2 linked regions of the Magnetospirillum sp. XM-1 genome follow. The protein of the gene in region 2 interacts with the protein of the main gene of each other region in a pairwise test. Links are inferred from orthologs where the notes say so. Each region holds a gene or a part of one and is shown on either strand. Other genes may lie near its edges. The genes, in order: XM1_RS06930 and hypB.

Region 1 (6,896 bases), 2.5 Mb from region 2 along the record:
GCCGATCCAAAACGCCGACGGCGTCTGGGCGACATCCTGGTGACGCTGGCCTGTTGCCTGTGGCTGGGCTTTTCCACCTGGACCTTCTTCGTCCAGGACATGCCCGACGAGATTTTCGACAACCACACCGGCAAGGCCATGCAGGAACGCATGAAGGCCTGCGAAGGCAGCTTCCAGCAGCGCTACAAGTGCAAGCAGGCCCTGCTTCTTACCGGCGAACGCTGGGGCTTCGCCGTGGCGCTGGACCGGGTTCTGCTGATCTGCGGGCCGGCCATCACCGCCTGGCTGGTGTGGGGCGCCATCAAGCGTCGCTGAAAATTCTCGCCTCTTATTCCGACGATCGGTTGCCTGGCGGGCCCGCCTGGGGCAGAGTCGAGCCTTTCCAAAAACAAAACCAGAGGTTCCGCCATGGCTGCCATCACCCTCAAGGGCAATCCCATCAACACCAACGGCACTCTGCCGTCGGTGGGGGCTGCCGCTCCCGCTTTCTCCCTGACCGGCGTTGATCTCGCCGATGTGAGCCTGGATGCGGTGGCCGGCAAGACCGTCGTCCTCAACATTTTCCCCAGCATCGACACGCCCACCTGCGCCGCCTCGGTGCGCCGCTTCAATGCCGAGTTGGACAAGCTGGGCAGCGTCGCCGTGCTGTGCGTCTCCGCCGACCTGCCCTTCGCCCACAAGCGCTTCTGCGGCGCGGAAGGGCTCGAGCGGGTGCAGTCCCTGTCCGACATGCGCGACAAGGGCTTCGGCGAGCGCTATGGCGTCAAGATCGTCGACGGCCCGCTGGCCGGCCTGCTGGCCCGCGCCGTGGTGGTGATCAAGGGCGGCAAGGTGGCCTATACCCAGCTGGTCTCCGAGATCGCCGACGAGCCCAATTACGACGCCGCCCTCGCCGCCGCGAAGTAGGGGGCGAATGCGGCCGGGACGGCCGCGCTCCGATTGGTCGGAGCGCGGGCGTCTCGCCCGCAAGATGAAGCCAACGGGCCGCTTGCCAACGGGAAGCGGCCCGTTTTTCATGCCAGCAGGCGGGCGGCGACCATCTGGACCAGGGCGCCAATCGACAGGTCGAGAAGGACCAGCAGGCCGGCGGCGCTGGGCTTGACGTCCAGCGCCTGGTGGGCGACGTAGGCCTGGTAGACCAGCACCACCACGGTCATGGCCAGGTTGAGCAGCGCCATGCCGTGGCCGGGCGCCAGATGAATCAGCAATCCCACCGGCAGCAGCACCGCCATCTGGATGACCTGCGACCAGTTGTAGGCGACGATGTAGCGGAAATAGAGGTGGGAGCGTTCCAGGCCTTCCGAGATGTGGCTCATGGCGAGCGGAAAGGCGACGCAGCCGATGACGTAGGCGATCAGCTCGACGGCCAGCGGCCGGGCCAGATCGTCCTCGAAACTGCCGTCCAGCGCCCTCAGCGCCAGAAAGCCGGGCAGGATCAGCGCCGGCCCCCAGAAGGAGTTGACGAAGCCGCGCGGGCTGGCGTCGAACCAGATCAGCCCGGTGGGGTCGCGCCGGGCCAGCCGCCAGGCGCCGAAAACGCCGGCGAAGATGTCGCCGGCGGTGATCATGGCGCTTCCGCCAGACGCACGAGGACGCGGCGGTAGATCTCGGTCAGGGCCTCCATGTCGGCGACGGCCACGTGCTCGTCCGACTTGTGCATGGTCTGGCCGACCAGCCCGAACTCCACCACCGGGCAGTGGTTCTTGATGAAGCGGGCGTCCGAGGTGCCGCCCGAGGTGGAGGCCTCGGGCCGCAATCCCGTCACCTCGAAGGCCGCCTGGGCGATGGCTTCGGACAATTGGCCGGGGGGCGTCAGGAAGGATTCCCCCGACACCTCCACCTTGACCTCGCACTCGCCCTCGACCTGGGCGACGGTGTCCCTGATCCATTTTTCCAGCGACGCACCGGAATGCAGGTCGTTGAAGCGGATGTTGAAGCCGGCGCGGGCCTCGGCGGGAATGACGTTGGTGGCGGGGTTGCCCACGTCCACCGTGGTCAGCGCCAGGGTCGAGGCCTGGAAATGGGGCGTGCCCTCGTCCAGCGGCTTCTCCGTCAGCCGGCGCAGGATCTCCAGCAGGCGGGGGATGGGATTGTCGGCCAGATGGGGATAGGCGGAATGGCCCTGGCTGCCGAACACCGTCAGGCGGCAGTTGAGGCTGCCCCTGCGGCCGATCTTCATCATGTCGCCCAGCGTCTTCGGATTGGTGGGCTCGCCGACGATGCAGCAATCCATGCGCTCGCCCCTGGCCGCCAGCCAGTCCAGCACCTTGACGGTGCCGTCCACCGCCGGGCCTTCCTCGTCGCCGGTGATCAAGAGCGAGACCGAGCCCCGGAGGCCCCCGTCCGCCTTGAGGCGCGCCACGGCGGCGACGAAGCAGGCGATGGCGCCCTTCATGTCGGCGGCGCCGCGCCCGAACAGGCGGCCCTGGTCAAGGGCGCCGCCGAACGGCTCGGCCGTCCAGCCCTTGCCGGGCGGCACCACGTCGGTGTGGCCGGCGAAGCAGATGTTGGGAGCCTCGGTCCCTAAGCGGGCATAGAGGTTCCTGATCTCCGGCCCGCCGGTCGCCGAGCGGACGTGGTGGCAGGCAAAGCCCAGGTCTTCCAGCGCCCCGGCCAGCACGTCCAGCGCGCCCGCGTCGTCGGGCGTGACGCTGGGACAGCGGATCAGGGCCTGGGCCAGCGGGACGGGGTCGGAAAGGGTCATCAGTCGCGCAGCAGCTCGTTGATGCCGACCTTGGAGCGGGTGCGCTCGTCCACGCGCTTGACGATCACCGCGCAATAGAGGTTGGGGCCCGGCGTGCCGTCGGGCAGGGGCTTGCCCGGCATGGTGCCCGACACCACCACGGAATAGGCCGGCACGCGGCCCATGAACACTTCGCCGGTCTCGCGGTCGACGATCTTGGTAGACGCGCCGATATAGACGCCCATGGACAGCACCGCGCCGGTCTCGACGATGACGCCCTCGGCCACCTCGGCGCGGGCGCCGATGAAGCAGTTGTCCTCGATGATCACCGGCCCGGCCTGCAGCGGCTCGAGCACGCCGCCGATGCCGGCGCCGCCCGAGATGTGCACGTTCTTGCCGATCTGGGCGCACGAGCCCACCGTCGCCCAGGTGTCGACCATGGTGCCGGAATCGACGTAGGCGCCCAGGTTGACGAAGCTGGGCATCAGCACCACGCCCGGCGCGATGAAGGCCGAGCGGCGCACCACGGCGCCCGGCACGGCGCGGAAACCGGCAGCGCGGAAGCGGGAATCGTCCCAGCCCTCGAACTTGGTGGGGACCTTGTCGAACCAGGTGGCGGGGCCGTCGCCCATCACCTTGTTGTCCGACAGGCGGAAGGACAGCAGCACCGCCTTCTTGGCCCACTGGTTGACCAGCCACTTGCCGTCGGTCTTCTGGGCGACGCGCAGCGTGCCGGAATCCAGGGCGGCCAGGGTCGCCTCGACGGCGTCGCGCACCTCGCCCTTGGTCTGGAGGTTGATGCCGTCGCGGGCTTCCCAGGCGGCGTCGATGGTCTTTTCAAGGGCGGCGAAGCTCATGGCGGGTTCCTGCTCGAACGGTCTGAAAACGGGGCCCAGAACATACTCCGGGCTGGCTCTAAGTCAATGATGCCTGGACTCAGTGGTGGTGATGGCCGGGGAAGTGGGGATGGCCGTGCTCGACCTCCTCGTCCGAGGCGGCGCGGATCTCGGCCACGGTGCAGTCGAACACCAGCGCCATGCCGGCCAGCGGATGGTTGCCGTCCACCACCACCTTGCCGTCGGCCACGTCGGTGACCGAGAACAGCATGGCCTCGTCCTGGTTGCCGTCCATGACGCGCTCGAACTGCATGCCCACCACCACGTTGTCGGGGAACAGCGAGGCCTCCTCGACGCTGACCAGTTCGGCGTCGTATTCGCCGAAGGCGTCCTCGGGCTGCAGCTTGATGTGCAGCTCGTGGCCGGCTTCCTTGCCGTCCAGGGCTTCCTCCAGCCGGGGGAACAGGCCGCCGTAGCCGCCGTGCAGATAGATGATGGGCTCGGCGCCCTCGTCGACGATGTTGCCGTCGGAATCGCTGACGCGGTAGGTCAGGGTGACGACGGTGTCCTTGGCGATCAGCATGTCAGTGTCTTTCGTCGGTGAGGGGGGCGTCGATGAGGGAAGCCAATTGGGCGGCCATCTCGGCCACCGGGGTCTTGAAGTCCGAGGGGTCGGGCTGCCGGAACAGCCGCATGGTCGGGTACCAGGGTGACGTTAGCGGTTCGTCTTGCCAACGCCAATCGGAAACGTAGCGCAGCAGCACCCAGACCGGGCGGCCCAGCGCCCCGGCCAGATGGGCCGCCGAGGTGTCGATGGTGATGATCAGGTCCATCCGCTCCATCACATGGGCGGTGTCGGCGAAGGATTTGAGCACCGGGCCGGCGTCGCGCACCAGCCGCTCGATGCCGGTGCGCTTCAGGTCCTCGGCGCGCGGACCCATCTGCAGCGAATAGAAGGTGGCGCGGGGATCGGCCAGCAGCGGCAACAAGTCCTCCAGCGGCCAGGAGCGGTCGCGCGGCGTGGTCTTGCCCGCCCAGACCAGTCCCACCGACAGCTTCTGGCCCGGCGGCGGCTCCAGGCGCAGATTGGGGCGTGGCGGGGCCTTGAGATAAGGCACCTGGGCCGGAATGGACTCGAAGCGGGTCTTCATCAGATGGGGCAGGCTGGCCAGGGGGGCCCAGCAATCATGGACGGGCGGGGCGGCGCCCTTGGGCACCAGCGCCGCCAGGCCGGGCAGTCCGGCGAACAATTCGCTCTGCTCGGGCAGGCATTCCAGCACCACCCTGGCGCCCTGCGTCGCCAGCAGCGGGATGTAGCGGACGAATTGCAGCGCGTCGCCAAAGCCCTGCTCGGCCAGCAGCATGATGGTGCGGCCCTTGGGATCGTCGCCGGTCCAGCGCGGCCCCGGCAGGGGGCGGGTGGGATTGCGGGCCAGCCTGATGCGCCATTCGTAACCGGCGAAGCCCGTCTCGTAATCGCCCATGTAGAGGTCGGCCAGCGCCAGGTCCCACTGGATTTCCGCGTTGTCGGGCTCGGCCGCCACCAGTTCGCTCAGCATGGCGTGGGCCTCTTCGTGCTTGCGGCGGTCGCGCAGCACCAGGGCCAGGTTGTAGGCGTAGCCGCCATTGCCGGGGGCCAGCTCCACGGCCCGGCGGAGCGCGGCCTCCGCTTCCTCCAGCCGCCCCAGGTCGCGCAGCGCGTTGCCCAGGTTGGACAAGGTGGAGGCGTCGTCGCCGCCCACGGCCATGGCGCGGCGATAGCTGGCCACCGCCGCCGCCGGCTTGCCCTGGCGGCGCAGGACGGCGCCCAGATTGGCGTGGGCCGACGCCCAGGCGGGCGCCAGCAGGGCGGCGGTGGCGAAGCCCTGCTCGGCGTCGTCCCATCGTCCGTCCCGCCATGCCTGGGCGGCGGCGGCAAAGGCCCGCTGCGCCTGTGGTAAGGGTGTGTCCGCCGCCATGTCCGCTCCCCCTGGAATAACGCCATCTTTCCCGAGGATAGCGGCGGCGGCAAGAGCGGGGCTTGAACCATTTATGTTCGTCCCTCGCCGGGCGGGCGCTTTTCGCGCCCTTGGCCGCCGCCTCAATGGCGGCTGATCGCGGCGCGCGCCGCTCTTGAATCCTACCCGGCAATCACAATATCAGCATCATCGAATATAGGAGGCGTGGATGCTGATCGATGGATTTCCGCCCGGCGGCGTGGTGACGGTCAACCGGGTGGTGCTGCGCCCGGGCTTCACGGTGGACGACCTGGAGGAGCGGGTGGCGCTGCTGTGCGAGAACGTCAAGACCTGGCACTCGGAAACCGGCTTCATCGGCGGCTTCGTCTGCCTGAATTCGGGCATGATCTCCAACGAGGGCTCGACGGTGGGCCAGGCGGTCGGCTCGCCGCTGGCCGGGCGCGAAGCCCTGATCGTCACCTTCTGGAACAGCTTCGCCGAGCACGAGCAGTCCCACCGGTCCGCCACCTTCCAGCCGCTGTTCAGGTCGGTGCTGGAATTGTGCGAGAACGGCAACGAGGAGATCGCCTATTCCATGCTGTGGCAAGGTGCGGCCTACGCCCCGGAACAGGCCCGGCTGGCCCAGGCGGCCAAGGGGGGCTGAGCTACACCCAGCCCTTGCGGCGGAAGTAGATGTAGGGCAGCACCGCCGAGACCACGGCCAGGCCGATGGCCCAAAGGTAGCCCAGTTCCCACTGCAGTTCCGGGATGATCTTGAAGTTCATGCCGTACCAGCTGGCCACCAGGGTGGGGGGCAGGAACAGCACCGACATGATGGTGAACAGCTTGATCACCTGATTTTGCTGGATGCCGATCAGGCCCAGGGTGGCGTCCAGCAGGAAATTGATCTTGTTGCCCAGGAAGTCGGTGTATTCGGCCAGGGAGTGCAGGTCCTGGTCGATGGCCCGCAGGCGGTCGGGCAGGTTGCTCAGGCCCATGGCGCCCTCGCCGTGGGGCAGGAAGGCGGTGGCGCGTTTGAGGCCCAGCAGGGTTTCCCGCGCCTTGCCCGACAGGTCGCCGGTCCGCCCGATGGTGCGCAGCAGGGCCTCCATCTCGCGCGAGCCGGCGCGGCGGCGGCGGTGCTGGGGGCCGTGGGGCTGGTGGAAGATGCGGTGCGAGATGCCGTCCAGCCCGGCGCCCAGGTCCTGCAGCACGTCGGCGATGCGGTCGACGATGGCTTCCATCAGGCCCAGCATCACATCGCCGCCGTTGACCGGGACGGGATGCGCCGCGGGCAGCGCCGCCGAATAGGTGGCCATGGCGTGCGGCGTGTCGTGGCGCAGCGTCACCAGCAATGTGCCGCTCAGGATGAAGGTCACGGCGGTGTTGCGCGGCTCGAATCCGCTGGCGCCGGTCAGCACCGGCACGGTCATCGCCAAT
Region 2 (4,000 bases):
CCTGGACCAGGTGTCCGAGGCGGATTACCTGATCATCGCCGACTGCATGCGTTCGAAGAAGGAGCCGGGCACCATCACGCGGCTCACCGACGACCAGATTCCCGCCTTCTTCAAGACCCGCATTTCGCCCCATCAGGTCGGCCTGTCCGACATGCTGGGCGCGCTCAATTTCCACGACATGATGCCCAAGAACATCGTCCTGTACGGGGTCGAGCCCCTGTCCTTCGACCTGTCCATGGAACCCACCCCCATTGTGGGCGCCCGCCTGCCCGAGCTGGTGGAGCTGCTGGCCGGCGAACTGGCCGAAATCGGCATCGCGGTCGCCAAGAAGGCGGCTTAAAACCATGTGCATGGCCGTCCCTTCCCGCATCACCGCCATCGACAACGGAATCGCCACGGTCGAGGCCTTCGGGGCGCTGCGCACCACCAGCCTGATGCTGCTCGACGGCGAGGTGGCGGTGGGCGATTACGTCCTGCTCGGCCCCGGCGGCAGTTTCGCCGCCGAGAAGGTCGATCCCGAGACGGCCGCCGAGGCGCTGGCCTATCTCACCGAGGTTCTGGCCACCGGGCAGGCCTGATGCTGCCGGTGGAATCCAGCCTCGCCATCACGCTGCATCTGGACGGGGACCGCGTCGGGCGGGTGGAGATCGGCTCCAGCCGTCTGGTCAAGGCGTCCGATATGCTGAACGGCCGCCAGCCGGCCCAGGTCCTGGCCCTGCTGCCCACCCTTTACTCCCTGTGCGGCACCGCCCAAGGCCTCGCCGGCCTGCAGGCGGTGGAGAACGCCGCCGGGATCGATGCCCCGGCCGCCCAGCGCACGGCGCGGCGCGTCCTTTGCCAGGTGGAGGTGGTGGCCGAGCACGCCGCCGCCAGCTTGCGCGACTGGCCCGCCTTGCTGGGCGAAGAGCCCGACCTTTCGGCGCTGAAGCCTTTACGTCCGCTGATCATAGCGGCGCGCAAGGCGCTTTACCCGGCGGGCGACTGGACCGTGCCGGGCGGCGGCAGGCTGGCCCCCGACAGCGCGGCCCTGGCCGACATCCTGCGCGGCCTGGGCGAAGCGGTGGCCCGCGCGGATGACGTGGCCGACCGCCTGATCGAGCGCATCGAGGACGAAAACCTCGAAGGCTTCGGCGCCGTCCCCCCCTGCCTGATGCCCGCAGGCGGGCCGCCCGATCTGGAGGCGCGGCTGGCCGCCGACCACGATGGCTCCTACCGTGCCCGGCCCGATTACCATGGCGGCGTCTTCGAGACCGGGCCGCTGGCCCGCCAGTCCGGCCGCCCCCTGATGGGGCTTCTGATGGGGCAGTACGGCAACGGCTTGATGCCCCGCTTCTCCGCCCGGATGATGGAGATGGCGTCGGCGTTGCGGGAAGTGGAAGATTTGGTGCAGGATTTGTCGGGTGATTCCGGCGGCCTGCCCATGGCGCGGAGCGACGGAAGCGGATTGGGAGTGGTGGAGGCGGCGCGCGGCCTGCTGGCCCACCGGGTGGAATTGCGGGAGGGTTTGTTGAGCGCGTACCGGATTCTGGCCCCCACCGAGTGGAACTTCCACCCCGACGGCCCCCTGGCCCGGGGATTGATGGGGGCTTGCGGTCCCGATCTGGCGGGACGGGCCGCTTTGCTGGCCGCCAGCCTGGACCCTTGCGTGCCCTTCCGCATCGAGGTCAGGCCCCATGCATGAGATGAGCCTGACCGAGGGCGTGGTGCGCATCCTGGAGGATCAGGCGGCAAGCCACGGCTTCACCCGGGTCAAGACGGTGTGGCTGGAGATCGGCGAGCTGTCCACCGTGGTGCCCGAAAGCATGGAATTCTGCTTCGACGCGGTGGCGCGGGGCAATCCGCTCACCGCCGGGACCAAGCTGGAGATCATCCGCGTCCCCGGCACCGCCTGGTGCATGGATTGCTCGAAGTCGGTCCACGTCACCTCGCGGGTCGACCTCTGCCCCGATTGCGGCGGCGCCAAGCTGGCGGTGACCTCGGGCGAGGAGATGCGGATCAAGGAAATGGAGGTGGAGTGATGTGCACGGTGTGCGGCTGCGGTGACGCCAAGGTGGATGGACATTCCCACTCCCACGATCATGACCACGACCACCATCATGGCCACAGCCACGATCACAGCCATGACCATCCCCATGGCCACGACCATCATCACCACGACCACGATTCCGATAGAAACATTCATTCCGATCGGGACATCCATTACGGCCGCGGCATCGCCGGCGTCCACGTGCCGGGCCTCAGCCAGAAGCGCATCGTCCAGATCGAGAAGGACATCCTGTCCCACAACGACGATTTCGCCGGGCGCAACCGGGCGTGGCTGGCCGAGCATGGGGTGTTCGCGCTCAACCTTGTCTCCAGCCCCGGCTCGGGCAAGACCACGTTGCTGTGCCGCACCGCCGAGGCCCTGAAGGGCCGCTACCCCCTGGCGGTGATCGAGGGTGACCAGCAGACCAGCTTCGACGCCGACCGCATCCGCGCCACCGGCATTCCCGCCATCCAGGTCAACACCGGCAAGGGCTGCCACCTGGACGCCCACATGGTGGAAAGCGCCATCGCCAAGCTGGCTGTCGAGGACGATTCCGTACTGTTCATCGAGAATGTCGGCAATCTGGTCTGCCCCGCCGCCTTCGATCTGGGCGAGGCCTACAAGGTGGCGATCCTGTCGGTGACCGAGGGCGAGGACAAGCCCTTGAAGTATCCCGACATGTTCCACGCCGCTTCCATGATGATCCTCAACAAGACCGACCTGTTGCCCCACACGGATTTCGACGTGGAGCGCTGCATCGGCTTTGCGCGCCGGGTCAATCCCGACATCGTCGTGCTGCAGCTTTCGGCGCGGACCGGCGAGGGCTTCGACGAATGGCTGGCCTGGATCAACGAGGGCCGCAAGCGCATGGTCACCGAGCGCATCCGCCGCCTGGAAGCCAAGCTGGCCGCCGCCAAGGCCAGTCTGGAGGGCAAGTGAGTTCGGCTATCGCCCAGATCGTTCCCCTGCCGCACCCTGTGCCGCCGGTGCTGGCGCTGGGCGCGTTCCTCAAGAATTCGGTCTGCCTGACCCGGGGATCGGAAGCGCTGATCTCGGCCAATCACGGCGATCTCGGCACGCCCGAGGCCATCACCGCCTTCGAGGCGACGGTCGAGGCGCTGGTGGCCGAGGCAGGCGTCACCCCGGTGCGGGTCGCCCATGACCTGCACCCCGATTTCCATTCCACCCGCTATGCTCAATCCCTGGACCTGCCGGCGGTGGCGGTGCAGCACCACCATGCCCACGCCGCGGCAATCGCCGCCGAGCACGGCATCGAGGGCCCGGTGATCGGCGTGTCCTTCGACGGCTTCGGCCTTGGCCCCGGCAACCAGTCGTGGGGCGGCGAATTGCTGAAGGCCGAGGGCGCCCATTACCGCCGCCTGGGCCATCTCGCCCTTTTGCCCCAGCCCGGCGGCGACCGGGCGGCGCGCGAGCCTTGGCGCATGGCGGCGGCCGCCCTGCACCGCCTGGGCCGCGGCGACGAGATATCCTCCCGCTTCCGCGACATTCCCGCCAGCGCCATGCTGGGGCAGATGCTGGACAGGCGCCTCAACAGCCCGGAAACCTCGTCGGCCGGGCGGCTGTTCGACGCCGCCTGCGGCCTGTTGGGCATCCACCCCATCGCCGAGTTCGAGGGCCAGGCCCCCATGGCCCTGGAAGCCCTGGCGACCAGGCCGGAAGTGCTGCCCACCGGCTGGATCATCCAGGACGGGGTGTTGGACCTGCTGCCGCTGCTGGCCTGCCTCGCCCATTGCACCGACCCGGCCAGAGGTGCCAACCTGTTCCACGGCACCCTGGTCGAAGCCATGGGCCAGTGGATCGCGGAAGTGGCGGAAACCGCCGGCACGCCCTATGTCGCCCTGGGAGGCGGATGCTTCCTCAACAAGGTGCTGACCGGCGGATTGGTGGAGAAGCTGACACAAGCCGGCCTGAAGCCGCTGCTGGCCGCCAAGGTGTCGCCCGGCGACGCCGGCC

What was found.
Region 1: the proteins of hypB (region 2) and XM1_RS06930 interact in binary tests that used the Escherichia coli proteins (3 or more experiments, as listed by UniProt). The link is inferred for Magnetospirillum sp. XM-1 from one-to-one orthologs.

What each region holds. Positions count from the first base shown.
Region 1 is NZ_LN997848.1:1,445,987-1,452,882, forward strand. What follows is about bases 2,362-5,326. They hold XM1_RS06930 (peptidylprolyl isomerase), read right to left. Parts: upstream 4,103-5,326; coding sequence 3,620-4,102; downstream 2,362-3,619. Other genes in these bases: dapE (succinyl-diaminopimelate desuccinylase), read right to left, coding at 2,362-2,704; dapD (2,3,4,5-tetrahydropyridine-2,6-dicarboxylate N-succinyltransferase), read right to left, coding at 2,704-3,540; XM1_RS06935 (tetratricopeptide repeat protein), read right to left, coding at 4,104-5,326. Also shown: XM1_RS06905 (hypothetical protein), read left to right, coding at 1-315; tpx (thiol peroxidase), read left to right, coding at 409-906; XM1_RS06915 (hypothetical protein), read right to left, coding at 1,014-1,568; more of dapE, read right to left, coding at 1,565-2,361; more of XM1_RS06935, read right to left, coding at 5,327-5,477; XM1_RS06940 (ligand-binding protein SH3), read left to right, coding at 5,686-6,120; XM1_RS06945 (magnesium transporter CorA family protein), read right to left, coding at 6,122-6,896. UniProt on the Escherichia coli protein: Folding helper with both chaperone and peptidyl-prolyl cis-trans isomerase (PPIase) activities. Chaperone activity prevents aggregation of unfolded or partially folded proteins and promotes their correct folding.
Region 2 is NZ_LN997848.1:3,919,034-3,923,033, forward strand. The notes cover bases 992-3,991. They hold hypB (hydrogenase nickel incorporation protein HypB), read left to right. Parts: upstream 992-2,017; coding sequence 2,018-2,965; downstream 2,966-3,991. Other genes in these bases: XM1_RS18030 (nickel-dependent hydrogenase large subunit), read left to right, coding at 992-1,681; hypA (hydrogenase maturation nickel metallochaperone HypA), read left to right, coding at 1,674-2,018; XM1_RS18045 (hydrogenase maturation protein HypF), read left to right, coding at 2,962-3,991. In the rest of the region: XM1_RS18020 (HyaD/HybD family hydrogenase maturation endopeptidase), read left to right, coding at 1-340; XM1_RS18025 (HypC/HybG/HupF family hydrogenase formation chaperone), read left to right, coding at 351-578; more of XM1_RS18030, read left to right, coding at 578-991; more of XM1_RS18045, read left to right, coding at 3,992-4,000. UniProt on the Escherichia coli protein: Involved in the maturation of [NiFe] hydrogenases. Required for nickel insertion into the metal center of the hydrogenase. Exhibits a low intrinsic GTPase activity, which is essential for nickel insertion.